3 regions of the Streptomyces sp. SAI-135 genome follow, and region 2 is predicted to be linked to each of the others. Evidence: riboswitches for the same ligand, from Rfam matches in the RefSeq annotation. Region 2 holds a riboswitch; each other region holds the start of a gene.
The links. Region 2 has a riboswitch for cobalamin ahead of M2163_RS14995 (cobalamin biosynthesis protein). Riboswitches for the same ligand answer to the same signal wherever they lie in the genome.
Positions count from the first base shown of each region.

Region 1: another riboswitch for cobalamin. It lies ahead of M2163_RS17855 (prenyltransferase/squalene oxidase repeat-containing protein); the one in region 2 lies ahead of M2163_RS14995 (cobalamin biosynthesis protein).
Region 3: another riboswitch for cobalamin. It lies ahead of M2163_RS26335 (HoxN/HupN/NixA family nickel/cobalt transporter); the one in region 2 lies ahead of M2163_RS14995 (cobalamin biosynthesis protein).

Region 1 covers NZ_JARXYP010000002.1:2,960,472-2,966,516, forward strand. The annotation lists gene M2163_RS17835 (TetR family transcriptional regulator) at 1-86, shown strand, start outside; gene M2163_RS17840 (ferredoxin) at 362-634, opposite strand; gene M2163_RS17845 (aldehyde dehydrogenase) at 639-2,096, opposite strand; gene M2163_RS17850 (MBL fold metallo-hydrolase) at 2,265-3,290, shown strand; cobalamin riboswitch at 3,336-3,465, shown strand; gene M2163_RS17855 (prenyltransferase/squalene oxidase repeat-containing protein) at 3,583-4,758, shown strand; gene M2163_RS17860 (SCO2322 family protein) at 4,755-5,405, shown strand; gene M2163_RS17865 (CbiQ family ECF transporter T component) at 5,395-6,045, shown strand, end outside.
Region 2 covers NZ_JARXYP010000002.1:2,321,228-2,327,272, forward strand. The annotation lists gene M2163_RS14975 (class II aldolase/adducin family protein) at 124-831, opposite strand; gene M2163_RS14980 (lysozyme) at 991-1,719, shown strand; gene M2163_RS14985 (inorganic phosphate transporter) at 1,873-3,111, shown strand; gene M2163_RS14990 (hypothetical protein) at 3,139-3,360, shown strand; cobalamin riboswitch at 3,490-3,632, shown strand; gene M2163_RS14995 (cobalamin biosynthesis protein) at 3,735-4,676, shown strand; gene M2163_RS15000 (cobyric acid synthase) at 4,673-6,045, shown strand, end outside.
Region 3 covers NZ_JARXYP010000002.1:4,831,580-4,837,624, reverse strand. The annotation lists gene thrS (threonine--tRNA ligase) at 1-62, shown strand, start outside; gene M2163_RS26340 (nucleoside hydrolase) at 101-1,063, shown strand; gene M2163_RS26335 (HoxN/HupN/NixA family nickel/cobalt transporter) at 1,080-2,174, opposite strand; cobalamin riboswitch at 2,203-2,409, opposite strand; gene M2163_RS26330 (metalloregulator ArsR/SmtB family transcription factor) at 2,505-2,852, shown strand; gene M2163_RS26325 (hypothetical protein) at 3,001-3,798, shown strand; gene M2163_RS26320 (ANTAR domain-containing protein) at 3,803-4,807, opposite strand; gene M2163_RS26315 (TIGR03943 family protein) at 4,945-5,703, opposite strand; gene M2163_RS26310 (permease) at 5,700-6,045, opposite strand, start outside.

The sequences.
Region 1 (6,045 bases), 640 kb from region 2:
TCTCGGGCCGCGCCTCCATCGCCCAGGTGAAGATCGACATCGAGACGGTCTGCCGCCTGATCGACCTCACGGAACCCCGGCCCTGACGGAGCCCGGAGCGTACGCCGACAGGTGAACGACCTACGAGACGGGTTCCCTTCGCCGGGATGGTCCGGGCCAGGTCCATGGAGGTCGCCGTCGAGTCTTCCCGCTGCTCTCTGGCCTCTCAGCCCGACCGTCGACGTCGGCCCCGGCGGAAACTCTCGCATCTCGCCCGAGTCGGCTACTCCGGTCGGACTCCCTCACTCGTCTCGTAGGCCTACGTCCAGAGTAGAACGCCCATACGGGAATGAAACCCCCTGAACCATGATTTTCCGGCGCTCTACTCCTCCGGCGGGAACACCGGCTCCCCGCTCCCCAGGAGCGTGATCATGATGGCCTCGACCGGGCAGTTCTCGGCCGCCGCCAGGATCCTCTCGTTGGCGTCGGTCTCCCGGTCGGCGGGGTGGGACTGGCGGGCCGTGTCCAGGCGGAAGCCGTCGGGGGCGGCGTGCACGCACTGGGCGGAGCCGATGCACAGGGAGCGGTCCACCTCGACGCGCCAGCGGTCTGCCGACCGCACGCCCGACTCCGCTCGCGCGGGATGCACCTCCATCCGCTCACGCCTCCCAGCCGGCCGGAAGATGGATCATCTTGTGCTCCAGGTACTCGCCGTATCCCTCCGGGCCGAACTCCCGTCCCAGGCCGGAGTTCTTGTAGCCGCCGAAGGGGCCGAGCATGTCGAGGCTGAAGGTGTTGACGGAGTAGGTGCCGGTACGGACCTGGCGGGCCACCTCGATGCCGCGTTCCACGTCGGCCGTCCACACGCTGCCGGAGAGGCCGTAGTCCGAGTCGTTGGCGATCTTCACGGCCTCGGTCTCGTCACCGTAGGGCAGCAGGCAGATCACGGGGCCGAAGATCTCCTCCCGGGCGATCCGCATGGAGTTGTCGACGTCCCCGAAGAGCGTCGGCTCCACGTACCAGCCGCGGTCCAGGCCGGCCGGACGCCCGCCGCCGGTGAGGATCTTCGCGCCCTCCTCCTGGCCGATCCTGATGTAGTCGAGGTTGCGGCGCTGCTGGCGTTCGGCGACCAGGGGGCCGACCTGGGTGGCCGGGTCGAGCGGGTCGCCGACGACCAGGGAACTCGCCGCCGCGGCCAGGGCTTCGGCGAACTCGTCGTAGCGGGAGCGCGGGAGCAGGATGCGGGTCTGGGCCACACAGGCCTGCCCATTGTTCATCCAGGCGGACGGGACGATCCCGGCGACGGCCGCCTCCACGTCCGCGTCCGGCAGGACGACCGCGGCCGACTTCCCGCCCAACTCCAGTGTCACGCGGGTGAGGTTGCGGGCGGCGACCTCCATCACGCGCTTGCCCGCCCCCACCGAACCGGTGAAGGAGACCTTGTCGATCCCCGGATGCCCGACCAGGTACTCGCTCACCTCGCGGTCGGCCGGGAGGATGGACAGCACGCCCTCGGGAAGTCCGGCCTCCCTGGTGATCTCGGCCAGGATGTACGCGTCCAGCGGCGACTCGGGCGACGGCTTGAGCACCACCGTGCAGCCGGTGAGCAGCGCGGGCGCGAGCTTGGCGGCGGCGACGAACTGCGGGACGTTCCAGGGCACCACGGCGGCCACGACCCCCACCGGTTCACGGCGGACGAGGATGCGGCCGAGGACTCCGTCGCGCCGCTCCTCGTAGGTGAAGTTCCGGGCGACGGTGATCGCCGAGTCCCAGACCATCATCGCGCCCAGGGCCTGCGCGAGGACGCTCCAGGAGTAGGGGGAGCCGTTCTCGGAGGAGATCACGCGGGCGATCTCCTCGTGCCGTACCGCGATGGCGTCCTTGATCCTGGTGACGACCTCGATGCGCTCGTCGAGCGTCATCCGCGGCCAGGGGCCCTCGTCGAAGGCGGTGCGGGCGGCGGCGACGGCCGCGTCCACGTCCGCCCGGGAGGCATGCGGCACCCGTCCGATGACCTCCTGGGTGTGCGGGGAGATCACCTCGATGACGTCCTCGCCCAGGGGGTCGGTCAACTCCCCGCCGATGAACAGCTGTCCGTGTTCCACGAGCTCGGTCATGGCGAACGCCTCCCAGGGGCGGCTTGCTGACGAACCATCAGATACGGAACTGATACCAGTTCCACTCCGAGGAGTCCACGGGCCGTGCGTCGCGCGCATTGGTGACCTCGGGCTACCGTCGAAACCCGTTCTAGTTATAGTGGCCGGAACGCGGTGATTGGGGAGCTCATGGCGCAGGTGCACGACCATGGTGGAGGCGTCCGGTCCGTCCAGGTGCCCATCCCCGACAACCCCCTCGGCCACACGCTCGTCTACGTCGTCGACACCGACCGGGGTCCGGTGCTGGTGGACACCGGCTGGGACGACCCGGCCTCCTGGGACACCCTCGCCGAGGGGCTGACGGCGTGCGGGACCGACGTCGGCGAGATCCACGGCGTCGTCATCACCCACCACCACCCCGACCACCACGGCCTCTCCGGGCAGGTCCGCGAGGTCTCCGGCGCCTGGATCGCGATGCACGCGGCGGACTCCGCGATCGTGCGGCGCACCCGGGAGACCCGGGCCGAGCGCTGGTTCACCTACATGACGGCCAAGCTGGTGGCCGCGGGCGCCCCCGAGGAACACGTGGCCCCTCTGCGCACCGCCCGCCGTCGCCGACTCCCGGGCTTCTCCCCCGCGTTGCCCGACCGCGAGATCGTCCCCGGCGAACTCCTCGACCTCCCCGGCCGCAGGCTCCGGGCGATCTGGACGCCCGGACACACGCCGGGTCACGTGTGCCTGCACCTGGAGGAGGAGCACCCGGAGCAACTCCCTGGCCGCGGACGCCTGTTCTCCGGCGACCACCTGCTCCCCGAGATCACCCCGCACATCGGCCTGTACGAGGACCCCGACGACGCCACCGTCACCGACCCCCTCGGCGACTACCTCGACTCCCTGGAGCGCATCGGCCGCCTCGCCCCCGCCGAGGTGCTCCCGGCCCACCAGCACGTCTTCACCGACGCGAGCGCCCGGGTCCGGGAACTGCTCGACCACCACGAGGAACGCCTCACCGACCTGCGCTCCCTCCTCGCCGAGCCCCTCACCCCCTGGCAGCTCGCCGAGCGCATGGAGTGGAACCGGCCGTGGGACCAGATCCCCTACGGATCACGGAACATCGCGGTCTCGGAGGCCGAGGCGCATCTGCGGCGGCTGGTGAAGCTGGGGCGGGCGGAGGCGGTGCCGGGGAGCGATCCGGTGACGTACGTGGCGGCCTGAGGGCACGGGCGGCTCCGCACAGGCGACTCCCAGGCACTTCCCTACGGGCGAGTACAGTGGCCAGGTCGTCATCACACCCGTACGGGGGAAAGCCGGTGCAATTCCGGCGCTGACCCGCAACCGTGAACCGCCTCCCAGGGCGGTGAGCCGGACTGCCCCGCACGGTTCGTGACCGGCTCACGCGCATCGGCGACCGGCCGGTGCGGGCACCGTCGAGGTATACGGAGCCGAGCCGCCCGGGGGTCCTCCCGCGCTGCCCGGCTCTCCGCAGGGAGAAGGGCATCCGCCGATCATGAACGTCCGCCGCAGCGCCGCCGTCCTGGCCGCCACCGTCGTGATCGGCACGGCCGCACCCGCCGTCGCCGCCTCACCGTCCCCCTCGCCGTCCCTGCCCGCGGGGCTGTACGGCAGCGGCGACCCCACCTACGACGGGGTCTGGCGGCAGTCGTTCGCGCTCATCGCCCTGCACCGGGCGCACACGGAGCCCGCGGCCGCGGCCGTCGACTGGCTGGCCGGGCAGCAGTGCGAGAGCGGGGCGTTCCCGGCGTTCCGGGCGAACCCGGCCAAGGCCTGCGACGCCAAGCTGATGGTCGACACCAACAGCACGGCCGCGGCCGCCCAGGCCCTGTCCGCGGTCGGCGGACACGGCACCGCGGTCACGAAGGCGGTGAACTGGCTGAAGTCCGTCCAGAACAAGGACGGCGGCTGGGGCTTCACCCCGGGCGGCGCCAGCGACGCCAACTCGACGTCCGTGGTCATCGGCGCGCTCGCCACCCAGGACGTCCCCGTCCCGAAGGTCCGCGCCGGCGCGCAGTCGCCCTACGACGCCCTGCTGAGGCTGTCCCTGCCGTGTGCCGACGGAGGCGCGTTCGCCTATCAGCCGGACAAGAAGGGCAAGCTCACCGCCAACGCGGACGCGACGGCGGCGGCCGTCGTCGCCGCGCGCGGAGCGGGACCGCTGACGGCGAAGGCCGGCGCCCCGAGCGAGAGCACCTGCGCCGACGCACCGGACCTCACCCCCGCGAGGGCCGCGGCCAACGGAGCCTCCTTCCTCGCCGAGGAGGTCGCGAAGGACGGCTACCTGAAGTCCGCCCTCCCCGGTGCCGGGAACCAGCCCGACCACGGCAACACGGCGGACGCCGTCGTCGCACTCGCCGTACAGGGCGGTCCCCAGGCCGCCCGCAAGCCCCTGGCGTGGCTGGAGCGGAACTCCGCGAAGTGGGCCCGGCAGAACGGCCCGGCGGCCTACGCCCAGCTGATCCTCGCCGCCGAGGCGGCCGGCGCCGACCCGGGCGACTTCGGCGGCACGGACCTGGTGAAGCAGCTGACCGCGACGGGACCGGCGACGGAAACCGCGTCCCAGGACGACTCCGGCACCTCCGTCTGGTGGATGGTCGGCACGGGTCTCGCCGCCGGCGCGGGCATCGGTTTCCTGCTCAGCAGCCGCAACAGGAGGAAGCAGCCGTGACGACCCGTCGGGCGGTCCTCCTCTCCCTCCTGGCCGGCCTCCTCCTGACCGTGGCGAGCCCGGCCCACGCGACGGGCTACCGCTACTGGTCCTTCTGGGACCGCACCGGGGCGACCTGGACCTACGCCACCCAGGGCCCCTCGACCACCGTCCCCTCCGACGGTGACGTCCAGGGTTTCCGCTTCGCGGTGAGCGAGGACTCGGCGGACGCCGACAAGCCCCGCGGGACCGCGTCGTTCTCGGCGATCTGCGCGGACACGCCCGCGCGGGACGGCCGTAAGCGGGTGGCCCTGGTCCTCGACTTCGGTACGGCGTCGGACGCCCCGGCCGGCGAGACACCCCCGGCGGGCCGCACCGCGTGCGCGTCGGTGCCCCGGGACGCGACCACGGCGGAGGCTCTGGCGTCGGTCGCCGAACCCCTCCGGTACAACGCGAACGCCCTGTTGTGCGCGGTCTCCGGGTATCCGCGGACGGGGTGCGGGGAGCCGGTCGCGGAGAAGGGGACCGGTTCGGAGAAGGGGACCGGTTCGGAGAAGAACACGTCGGGCTCCGGCCCGTCCGTGGGCCTGTTCGCCGGGGCGGGGGCGGTCGCTGTCCTGGGCGCGGCGGCGGTGTGGCAGGCGAGGCGGCGCAGGAATGCCCCGTAGCCCGGGCGTCCCGCCCGCCTCCCTGCACCCCGGCGCCTGGTGGCTGTGGTCCCTGTCCCTCGGGATCGCGGCCACCCGCACCACCAACCCCCTCCTCCTCGCCCTCCTCGTCGCCGTCTCCGCCTACGTGGTGGTGAGCTGCCGCCGGAACACCCCCTGGTCCCGCTCGTATGCCGCGTTCCTCAAGCTCGCCCTCGCCGTGCTCCTCGTCCGGCTCCTCTTCACGATCGTGCTCGGTTCCCCCGTACCGGGCACCCATGTGCTCGTCACCCTGCCCGAACTGCCCCTCCCCGACTGGGCCCAGGGCATCCGCCTGGGCGGCCGGGTCACCGCGGAGTCCCTGGTCTTCGCCCTCTACGACGGCCTCAAACTGGCCACCCTCCTCGTCTGCGTCGGCGCTGCGAACGCCCTCGCCGACCCGCACCGCCTCCTCAAGTCCCTCCCCGGAGCCCTCTACGAACTCGGCGTGGCGGTCGTGGTGGCCCTGACCTTCGCCCCCCATCTCATCGCCGACGTCCAGCGCCTGCGCGCCGCCCGCCGCCTCCGCGGCCGCCCGGACACCGGCCTCCGCGGTCTCCTCCAGGTCGGACTGCCGGTCCTGGAGGGCGCGCTGGAACGCTCGGTCGCCCTCGCAGCGGCG
Region 2 (6,045 bases):
GGTGACTGCAACTCCTCAGGGGCGCGGGGAACTGCGCGACCAGCCACGACGGACCCGCAGTCGCTCGACAACCCGAGCCGGCACCCCCCTAGGCACCCGCCCAACCACCGAACCCGGCACCCCCTAGGCCCGCTGCCCGTACCCCCGCAACCGTTCCGTCACCTCTGCCAGCTGGGTCTCCGTCAGCAGCGTGGGGGTCAGGTTCGGGACCGCTCGGGCCGTGAGCCACAGGTGGCACATCCACTCCAGCTGGGCCGTGCGGTCGTAGGCCTGGGCGAGGGTGTCGCCGTAGGTGATCGTGCCGTGGTTCTGGAGGAGGCAGGCGGAGCGGCCGGCGAGGGCGTGGAGCATGTTCTCGGCCAACTCGTCGGTGCCGTAGGTGGCGTAGGGGGCGACCCGGACGGGGCCGCCGAGGGCGCTGGTCATGTAGTGGATCGCCGGGAGTTCGGGAACGAGCGTGGAGACGGCCGTGGCGTGCACCGCGTGGGTGTGGACGACGGCGCGGGCGTCGGTGCTGCCGTAGACCGCCAGGTGCATGGGAAGTTCGCTCGTCGGCACGAGGGTGCCCAGCACCTGGCGGCCCCGCAGGTCGACCCCCGTCACGTCGTCCGGCGTGAGGCGGTCGTAGGGGACGCCCGAGGGGGTGACCAGGACCGTGTCCCCGACCCGTACCGAGACGTTGCCGGAGGTGCCGACGACCAGTCCCTCGGTGACCGTCCGGCGGGCCGTGTCGACCAACTCGGCCCACGCGTCGGCCTCCTCGGCCCGCGCCTTCCTCGTGCCGCCGCCGGCACCCCGTACCTCTTGTGGTTCCTGCCGCTGCTCAGCCATGCCGCGATCCTGCCAGCCGGGGCGCCGGGCCGTCGCGGGACGGGACTTCGCCCCTCTTGTGCTGCTTGGCCGGAGATCGCCCGCAATTCGGTGATCTTCCAGTAGCCTCTGGGCTTTCTTCTGCACGACGTCATCACCGACGCCATTCCGGGGGGACACATGGCGCACCGGACCCGCATCCTGGCTCTGTCCGCGGTCCTGCTCGCCGTGGGGGGTGTGGCGCTCGCCGGGACGCCGGGCTCGGCGGGGAGCCTGCCCAGGGGGCACGACGTCTCCTCGCACCAGAAGGATGTCGACTGGCAGCGCGCCAGGGCCAAGGGCGCCAGGTTCGTCTACGTCAAGGCGACCGAGTCGACCGACTACCGCAATCCGCACTTCGGGCAGCAGTACGGCGGGGCGCGTGAGGCGGGCATCATCCGCGGGGCGTACCACTTCGCGCTGCCGGACAGGTCGTCCGGGAGGGCGCAGGCGGCGTACTTCGTACGCAACGGCGGCGCCTGGTCGGCGGACGGCTGGACACTGCCGCCCGCGCTCGACATCGAGTACAACCCGTACGACAGGCGGCACAAGTGCTACGGCATGGGCCGGGCGCGGATGGTCGGCTGGATCGCGTCGTTCAGCGACGAGGTCAAGCGGCTCACGGGCCGCCGCCCGGTGATCTACACGACCGCCCACTGGTGGAACGCCTGCACGGGCGGCAGCGGCGCCTTCGCCTCCGAGCACGCGCTGTGGGTGGCCCGCTACGACTCCGCGGGCACGGGAGCGCTGCCCGGCGGGTGGTCGTCCTGGACCATCTGGCAGTACGACAACAGCGGCAGCCTGCCGGGTGACCAGAATCTCTTCAACGGGTCGGCGCGGCAGCTGAAGAGGTTCGCCGCCGGGTCGTAGCCGTGGGGCGCACGGGTCGTACGGGGACCGCGGGGTTCGGCAAAGCCATAGCCGGAGACTCCGGTCACCGTGCGGCCCGACTCAGTTCACCTTCCGTTCATCCAGGTTACTTACCTTCAACCTGCCAATGACCTCGAACGATTGCCTGGGTAAATGGAAAACTTCTCGCTGATCCTCGCGATTGTGGTGGTAACCGCACTCGCGTTCGATTTCACGAACGGTTTTCACGACACCGCCAACGCGATGGCCACCACCATCTCGACCGGTGCGCTCAAGCCCAAGGTCGCGGTGGCGATGTCCGCCGTGCTGAACCTTGTGGGCGCCTTCCTCTCCGTGGAGGTCGCCAACACGATCTCCAAGGGTCTCGTCGACGAGACCGGCATCCGTCCCGAGGTCATCTTCGCCGCCCTGGTCGGTGCGATCCTCTGGAACCTCCTGACCTGGCTGGTGGGGCTGCCCTCCAGTTCCTCGCACGCCCTCATGGGCGGTCTGATCGGCGCCACCATCGCCTCGGCCGGCTTCGGCGCGGTCCACGGCGACGCGCTCGTCACCAAGGTCCTGATCCCGGCGATCGCGGCGCCGATCGTCGCGGGCATCGCCGCGATGCTGGCCACCCGGCTCTCCTACTCGCTGGGGAAGAAGGCCGACGGCAAGGCCGCCGCGAAGGGCTACCGCACCGGGCAGATCGCCTCGGCCGGTCTCGTCTCGCTGGCTCACGGCACCAACGACGCGCAGAAGACGATGGGCATCATCACCCTCGCCCTGGTCGCCGGCGGCGCCGTCGCGCCCGACTCGGACCCGCCCACCTGGGTCATCCTCTCCGCGGGGCTGGCCATCGCGCTCGGCACCTACCTCGGCGGCTGGCGCATCATCCGCACCATGGGCAAGGGCCTGACCGACCTCCAGCCGCAGCAGGGCTTCGCCGCCCAGACCAGCGCGGCCACGGTCATCCTGGCCTCCTCCCACCTCGGTTTCTCCCTCTCCACCACGCACTCCGTCTCCGGTTCGGTGATGGGCGCGGGCCTCGGCCGCAAGGGCGGGGTCGTGCGGTGGTCCACGGCCACCCGGATGTTCGTGGCCTGGGGGCTGACGCTCCCGGCGGCGGCCCTGGTCGGCGCGCTGGCCGAGTCGGTCACCGACCTCGGTGACTGGGGTACGGCGGTCGTGGCGGTCTTCCTCGTCGCCTCCAGCGCGGCGATCTGGAAGATCTCGCGGCGCGAGGTCGTGGACGCGTCGAACGTCAACGAGACCGACGAGCCGGCCGGTGTGGTGACCCAGGCGATCGCCGCCGTGACCCCGCCGCCCGCGGGCACCGTGACCGAGGACCTCACCGCCACGATCCCGGCCCCGCCCGTCACGACGGAACCGGCCTCGCCGCCGGCCGCCGTCTGAGCCCCGCAGTCCTAAGGAAGCCTCACCATGCAGATCGACTGGGAAGCACTCGGCTCCGTCTTCGGCGTCAGCCTCGTCGTCACCGTGGGCCTGGTGGCCCTGTTCACCCTCGGCATCATGGGTCTGTCCCGCCAGGAGCGGGCCACGGCCCAGGGCGGGTCGGCCGCGCTCGCGGTCACCGGCGCCTACGCCTGCTTCGCGGCGTGCGCGGCGGCGGTGGCGTACGGGATCTATCTGATCGTGGCCTGACGGCACTCCCGTCACTCGACGGCCGGGCGGGCACGGAACTCACGGTTCCGTGCCCGCCCGGCCGTCTTGTGCGACCGGCGGTGTGGGGTTCTGCACACTCCCCCGCCGCAGGTCAACAGCAAGTTGACGGGTCTCGAAGGCCCGTGGTGGACTGCCGGAGCCATATACGGCGGCAGGAGAGGAAGCCGGTGCGAATCCGGCGCGGTCCCGCCACTGTCACCGGGGTAGACACCCCCGGGAGCCAGGAACTCTCACCGCCGGACTCGTCGAACCAGGGCGTGGACACCCTGAGTGAGGACATGACGCGATGCTCGCCTGCCGATCGACCAGTAGTACCACCAGGCATCTGAACGACCCCGCGATCGGCTGACCCGATGCGTGCCGATCGCGTTTTCGCGTACGGCGCCGCCGCCGGTCTGATCGGTGACCTCCTGCTCGGTGACCCGCGCCGCGGGCACCCGGTCGCCGCGTTCGGGCGGGCCGCCGGGGCCGTGGAGCGGGTGCTGTGGCGGGACCACCGGGGGTGGGGCGCGCTGCACACCGCCGTGTGCGTGGGGACCGCGGTGGCGCTCGGCGCCGCCGCGGAGCATGTCGTACGTCCCTCCCGTACCGCCTCCGTCGCCCTCACCGGCGCCGCCACCTGGGCCGTGGTGGGCGGGACTTCGCTGGTGCGCGAGGCCCGGTCCATCGGACGGGCGCTGGAGGCCGGGGACGTCGAGGCGGCCCGGGCCCGGCTGCCCCATCTGTGCGGGCGCGACCCGCAGGCCCTGGACGCCGACGGGATCGCCCGCGCGGTCGTGGAGTCCGTCGCCGAGAACACCTCCGACGCCGTCGTGGGTGCCCTGGTGTGGGGTGCCGTCGGCGGGGTGCCGGGGCTGCTGGGATTCCGGGCCGTGAACACGCTGGACGCCATGGTGGGCCACAAGTCGTTCCGGTACCGGCGTTTCGGGTGGGCGTCGGCCCGGCTGGACGACCTCGCCGGGTGGCCGGGGGCGCGGCTGACCGCCGTACTCGCCACCCTCGCCGGAGACGATCCCCGGGGTGCCGTGCGGGCCTGGCGCGAGGACGCCCACCGGCATCCGAGTCCCAACGCCGGGCCCGTGGAAGCCTCGTTCGCGGGGGCACTGGGGGTGCGGCTCGGGGGGACCCTGTCGTACGCCGGGCGGGTCGAGCACCGGCCGGTGCTGCACCGGGGAGGGCGGGCCGTCGCCCCGTACGACATCGAGCGCGCCGCACGGCTGTCGCGGCGCGTCGGACTGCTCGCGCTCGGCGCCGGTGTCGCCGCGCGGGCCTTGCTGAAGGGGCGCAGCGCATGAGTGGCGGAGGGCTTCTCGTCGCCGGTACCACCTCCGACGCCGGCAAGAGCGTCGTCACGGCCGGGATCTGCCGGTGGCTGGTGCGGCAGGGGGTGAAGGTCGCGCCGTTCAAGGCGCAGAACATGTCGCTCAACTCGTTCGTCACGCGCGAGGGCGCCGAGATCGGGCGGGCCCAGGCCATGCAGGCGCAGGCCTGCCGGATCGAGCCGACCGCGCTGATGAATCCCGTGCTGCTCAAGCCCGGTGGCGAACAGAGCAGTCAGGTCGTGCTGCTCGGGAAGCCGGTCGGTGAGCTGAGCGCCCGCGGATACCACGGGGGGCGGCAGCAGCAGCTCCTGGGGACCGTGCTCGACTGTCTCGCCGAGTTGCGGGGCACGTATGACGCGGTGATCTGTGAGGGGGCCGGGAGCCCGGCCGAGATCAACCTCCGGCGGACCGACATCGTCAACATGGGGATCGCCCGCAACGCCGGGCTGCCCGTGCTGGTCGTGGGGGACATCGACCGCGGGGGCGTCTTCGCCTCCTTCTTCGGCACCGTCGCGCTGCTCTCGGAGCAGGACCAGAAGCTGGTCGCCGGGTTCCTCGTCAACAAGTTCCGGGGGGACGTCTCGCTGCTGGAGCCGGGCCTTGACATGCTCCACGGGCTGACCGGACGGCACACCTACGGCGTCCTGCCCTTCCGGCACGGCCTCGGCATCGACGAGGAGGACGGACTTCGGGTCTCGCTGCGCGGGACGGTCCGGGAGTCCACGGTGAGCCCGCCGGTGGGCGAGGACGTGCTGCGGGTCGCCGTCTGCGCGATCCCGCTGATGTCCAACTTCACGGACGTCGACGCCCTGGCCGCCGAACCGGGTGTCGTGGTGCGGTTCGTCGACCGGCCCGAGGAACTGGCCGACGCCGACCTCGTCGTCATTCCGGGGACCCGCGGGACCGTCCGCGCCCTGGAGTGGCTGCACGAACGGGGGCTCGCCGACGCCCTGAGGCGCCGGGTCGCCGAGGGGCGGCCCGTCCTCGGCATCTGCGGCGGCTTCCAGATCCTCGGCGAGCACATCGAGGACGAGGTCGAATCGCGCGTCGGCGCGGTCGACGGCCTCGGCGTGCTGCCCGTGCGGGTGCGCTTCGCGCGGGAGAAGACCCTCACCCGGCCGGTGGGGGAAGCTCTCGGCGAGCGGGTCGAGGGCTACGAGATCCATCACGGGGTCGCCGAGGTCGGCGGCGGTGTGCCCTTCCTGGACGGCTGTCGCGTCGGCCAGACCTGGGGCACGCACTGGCACGGCTCGCTGGAGTCGGACGGCTTCCGGCGGGCCTTCCTGCGGGAGGTGGCGGCCGCCGCGGGCCGCCGGTTCGTACCGGCCCCCGACACCTCGTT
Region 3 (6,045 bases), 2.5 Mb from region 2:
TGCTGGAACGGATCGGCGTCCGGGCCGGTGATCGCGGGCCCGGACTCTGGGCGGCTGCGTAAGGTCGGTCCCGTACGCCAGTGACGAAAGGATCCCCGCCGTGACCGGTCAGCCCATCCCGGTGATCATCGACTGCGACACCGGTGTCGACGACGCCCTGGCCCTGCTGTTCGCCGTACGGCACCCCGGCATCGACCTGCGCGCGGTCACCTGTGTCGCCGGGAACACCGACGTCGACGGCGTGGTCCGCAACACGCTGACCGTCCTGGAGCAGGCCGGGGCCGGGGACGTCCCGGTGGCCCGGGGTGCCGAGCGGCCGCTGATCGAGCCCGTGCGCACCGCGCAGCACGTGCACGGGCTCGACGGGATGGGCGACCTGGGGCTGCCCGCCCCGACCCGGGTGGCGGTGGACGTGGACGCGGTGACGCTGCTCCGGCGGGAGATCCTCGCCTCGCCCACCCCCGTGACGCTCGTCCCGACCGCCCCGCTCACCAACATCGCGCTGCTCCTTCGTACGCACCCCGACGTGGTGCGCAACATCGAGCGGATCGTGTTCATGGGCGGCGCGGTGGCGACCGGGAACGCCACCCCGGTCGCGGAGTTCAACGTCTGGCACGACCCCGAGGCGGCCGCGGTCCTGCTCACCGCGGGGGTGCCGATCACCATGTACGGGCTGGACGTCTTCGAGCGGGTCGTCGTCCCGGCGGCGGACGTCCAGCGGCTGCGCGCGAGTGCGGAACCGGCCCTGCGCATGGCCGGGGAGCTCCTCGCCCACCGCGACCCGGCCACCTCCGGCGACCCCACCCCCAGCGGCGGCCTCGGCGACGCGGGCGCGGTGTGCGCGGTCGTCGACCCGGGCGGCCTGACCACCGAACTCCTGCCGGTGGAGGTCTCGTTGACCCCCGGCCCGACCCGCGGCCAGACCGTCGTCGACCGCCGCCGCCGTCCCGGCGAGTCCGAGATCCACGAGGGCGGACGCGAAGTGACCCTCGTGGACGTGGGGTTGGACGTGGACGTGGAACGGTACGTGAAGCTGTGGCTGACGGCGGTGGAGGGGGCCTAGCGGCCGGTCCGGGCCCTCAGGAACCGCTGACGCCCCACCGCTGCTCCACCTTCGCCAGCCGCCAGTAGGCGATCGCCGCCGCCCACACCACCACGAACAGGCCGACGATGACGTACCCGACGTTGTCGAGGTCGATGTCGGCGATCCAGGTGGTGAGGGCGTCGGTGAGGGCGAGCTTGTCGTGCAGGACGCCGACGAGCTCGATCGTGCCGATGAAGAAGGCGACCGCGATGGACAGGCCGGTGATGGCGAGGTTGTAGAACACCTTGCGCACCGGGTTGGAGAAGGCCCACTGGTACGCGAAGTTCATGAACGTGCCGTCGAGGGTGTCGAACAGGCTCATGCCGGCGGCGAAGAGCAGGGGGAGGCACAGGATCGCGTACCAGGGCAGTCCGGCCGCCGCACCCGACCCCGCCATCACCATCAGCGTGACCTCGGTGGCCGTGTCGAAGCCGAGCCCGAAGAGAAAGCCCAGCGGAAACATCTGCCCCGGCCGGGTGATGGACCTGGTGAGCCGGCCGAGGATCCGGTTCATGAAGCCCCGGGAGTCCAGATGCTGCTCCAGCTCCTGCTCGTCGTACGACCCCGCCCGCATCGCCCGGAACACCTTCAGGATGCCCACCAGGGCGACCAGGTTGAGGGCGGCGATGAGGTAGAGGAACGTCCCGGAGATCGTCGTACCGAGAAAACCCAGGACCTGGTGGGTGCCGGACCCCTCGTTCATGACCTTGCCGGCGAGCTGGGTGCCGCCCGCGATGAGCGCCGCGAGCACGACGACGACACTGGAGTGCCCGAGCGCGAACCAGAACCCCACCGACACCGGCCGCTTGCCGTCGGCCATCAGCTTGCGGGTGGTGTTGTCGATCGCGGCGATGTGGTCCGCGTCGAAGGCGTGCCGCATGCCGAGGGTGTAGGCGGTGATGCCGAGGCCGATGCCGAAGGCCCTGTCGCCGACCTCGTAGTGCCCCGGGACGACGAGCAGGAACAGGATGCCGAAGGCGAGGACGTGCAGCGCGGCTATCGCGGCCATCAGGCCGGCCGTCCTGACGGTGTCCTCGCGCCGCCAGCGGAAGGAGGCGGCGGCGGTCCCGGGCAGGGCAGGGTCGGTCATACGGTGGTCACTCCAGCACCTCGTGGATGAACGCGTGAGCTGCCGTGGCCGGTCTCCTGGCTTACGGGTCGTACGTTTCCCTGCCCGCCTTCCCGGCCTGGTGGTGACGGCCAGTGGCTGTCCCGCGAGGGACGTGGGAGGGGAACTCCCCGATCACAGTGGCGAGGGCCGCACCGGCATGGACCCCTGAGGGGTCGTCACCGGTTTCCCGAGCACCACGGCCCGCCCACCGTAGGCGGGGCCGGGGGTTCCTGCATAGCTGCACACCTGCGCAGGTATGGAAGATCACATACGGCAGATCACATACGGCCGCCTGCGAGGATGTGCCCCATGCACCTCGTCCCGGCCGACCGAGCCGACCGCCGCACCATCGACGGGCACCGGGTGTGCGACGCCATCGCCGCGATCGGCGACCCGGGACACGTCCGCACCTGGTCCGACCGCTTCGCCCTCCTCGCCGACCCCAACCGGCTGTCCCTGCTGCTCGCCCTGCACCGCACCGGCCCCCTGGCCGTCTCCGACCTCGCGATCGCGACCGGCATGAACGACCCCGCCGTCTCCCAGGCCCTGCGGCTGCTGCGGGCGGCCGGCGTGGTGGCGGGCGAGAAGGCGGGACGGGTGGTGCGGTACCGGGTGGTGGACGAGGCGGTGCGGGGGTTGTTGCAGCAGGTGTCCTGACCGCGGCCGGGCGGAGGTTGTTGCAGCGGGTGTCCTGACCGCGGCCGGGCTCCGCGGGTGTGCCGGAGCGGACCGTCGGCCGCGTGGTGCGTAACCCGTACGGCCCGGACCACTGGTGACCTCCGAGCGCCCGGTGATCACTTGAAGCATGACCCCGCCCCGCGCCGCCCGCGCCGCCGCCTCCGCCCTCGCTCTCTCCGGGCTCCTCTCCGCCACCGCCTGTTCCGCGCTCTCCACGCCTCCCACCGCGCCCAAGCCGACGATCACCCTGCCGAACAGTGCGCCGCCGCCGTCCGCGAAGGCGTCCGCCAAGGCGTCCACCGGCCCTTCCTCGGCCCTCACCGAGGCGATGGCGCAGGCCGCGCTCGTCACCGACGCGGACCTCGGCGAACCCTGGACGCCGGCCCAGGGGGTGGCCACCTGGCACGACGGGGTGCTGAAGGCGAAGGCCGACCGGCGCGGGTGTCAGCGGCTGCTGGACGCGCTGTACGCGGACGAGTTGTTCGGGGCCGACGCCCGGCCCCGCGCGGTCGTCGGGATGGACGACGAGTGGAACCAGGCCCAGATGCGCTATCAGGTGCTCGCCCGTCCGCCGGCGGAGATCGACAGGACCCTGGCCTGGCTCGGGAGCCTGCCGAGGAAGTGTGCGCAGTTCGCGGCCACCACGACCACGGGGGCCGTCCTCGGGGTGCAGGTCGGGGAGTTGCCGCTGCCGGAGGCGGGGGACGCCCGGCAGGGGCTGCGGGTGCTGCTGACGGGGCAGTCGCCGGACGGCGAGCCGACCACGCTCACCCTGGACGTCGCCGCGCTCCGCGTCGGTGAGGACGCGATCAGCGTGACGAACGGCGGCTTCGGCGACGTGCAGACGGAGGCCACGCAGGCGGCCGTACAGCTGGGCGCCGAACGGCTGGCGGAGGTGCGCAGGCAGGGGCGGGTGCAGGTGTGAGGGGTCAGTCGGGGGCGAGGCGTCTGCGGTGCCGGACCACCTCGTGCGCCACCTCCAGCACGCTACGGCCGTGTGCGAAGGCGTGGGCGCGCAGGCGGGCCAGCGCCTCGTCCGCGTCGGCGCCGAGCTGCACCATGACCATGCCGACGGCCTGGTACACCTCGTCGTGGGCGGTGGCCAGACCGCTGAGCCAAGGGGCGTCGCCCTCGGGGCCGTACTCCTCGTCCCGGGGCAGGGCCATCAGGGCCACCGTCATGACGTTCGCCACGAGTTCGGCGACACGCCGCTCACGCCGGGTGAGTTCGCCGGGGACGTCACGATAGAGGTCGAGGGTGCCCACGCAGACGGTGTCGTTGCCGAGCGGCATCGAGTACACCGCCCGTATCCCGGCGGCGGTGGCCTCCTCGGCGAAGACCGGCCAGCGACCCGCGTCCCCGCCCGAGGTCAGGTCGGTGGCGAACACGGCGGCACCGGACGCCGCGGCTGCCGTGCACGGTCCGTCCCCCAACGTGGCCTGGATGTCGGAGAGTTGAGCGGCCCGGTCACTGCTGGCACTGAGCTGCACGGGCATGCCGTCGCTGCGCAGCGACACACTCGCCCCGACCACCGGCAACAACTCGACAGCGGCCACGCACAGCTTCCCCGGAACCTGTACGGGCGCAGCACCCCGGACCCCGGCCGCGATCACGTCGGAGACGCGGGGGTGATCGGGGGGTCGCGGGGGGTTGGGGGCGGCGGTGAGTGGGTTGGGGGCGCGGCCGCTGTCCCGGGCACGTTGTCGCGTGGGTCGGCGGTCCTGTCTGGTCTCGCTCTGGTGACCGCCCTGGCCCAGTGCCCGCTCACGCTCACGGTCACGGTCCCGATCGGCGTCGTGGTCGCGACCTTCCTCGCCACGGCGTTCGTCTGCCGGTTGCGCGAAGGAGTCGGTGCCGTCCTCCGGTCGGCCGGACGGTGCCCCGGGGAACGGACCGGGCTCCTCGCCGTCGGCGTCCCTGGGCCGCACGGTCACCGCCTCCTTCGGGTCGACGCGGGGCTGGCGTCATCGCCCCCGAGCAGGCTCGCCAGGAGCGGGGAGGGCACCGCCCGGCTACCCCTGGCCCCCTGGGCGAAACGCCCGCAATCAGTACGCTGACCGGGGCTCCCCGTTCAGCGCTTCTCGTACGGGTCCGCCGGCTCCCGTACCCGCCGTACCTCGCTCGCGTCCACGACCGGCGGCCAGGCGCCGTCGGTGCCGAGCTCGCCCTCCGGATGCCAGGTGCCCGTGACGGTGACCCAGGTGTCGACCGGCGGCGCCCCGTCCGCGGCACCGCGCACCTCGACCTTGCTGGTGGTGGCGTCGGCCGCGCAGCAGGTGACGGAGAGCCGGGTGAGGTACCAGGTCCCGTCGTCGCCGTGGGTCACGAAGCCGGTCATCCGGACCGTACGGCCCTTCAGGGAACGCCCGCTGTCGTAGATCGCCCGGGAGCTGAACTGGCCGAGGGTCAGCCCGACCGGGTCCCCGGCGGGCAGCGCCGGAAAGGTCCCCACGCCCTGAGCCGCCCGCTGTGCCGTCTCGCGCTCGGCGCTGTAGGAGCCGAGCGCGGGCGGCGGGAAGAGGAGCAGGGCGAGTGCGGGCAGGGTGAGCAGCCAGGCGACCCTGGGCCCGGCGGCACCGTGCCCGTGCCCGTGGCCGTGCCCCTCCCCGTGTCCGTGCACGTCCTCGTCGTTCGCCTCGTCCACGTCCCGGGCACTTCGCCGTACGGCCGCCGTCCCCGCCCCCAGCAGCACCAGCACCACGCCGGACACCACCAGGTACGGCCGCAGCGCCGCCTGCACGTACCGCAGATACAGCTCGCTGAGGAGCGAGATCCGCAGGACCGCCGCGCCGACCAGGACGAGGAGCAGACAGGGACCGTAGCGCCTCACAGCAGCCACCACCCGACGAGCACGCTGCTCAGTACGGCCACCGCCCAGGTGACGGCGGAGAAGCGGACGGCGAAGGCCCGCCCGAAGGTGCCCGCCTGGAGGGCGATCAGTTTGAGGTCGACCATCGGTCCCACGACCATGAACGCCAGCCGTGCGGTAGGCGAGAAACCGCTCAGCGACGCGGCCACGAACGCGTCCGCCTCGCTGCACACGCACAGCACGACCGCGAGGACGGCCAGCAGCAGCACCGACAGCCAGGCCGAGCCGGTGAACAGGCCGAGCACCGAGCGCGGAACCACGATGTTGAAGGTCGCCGCGGCCGCCGCGCCGAGCACCAGGAAG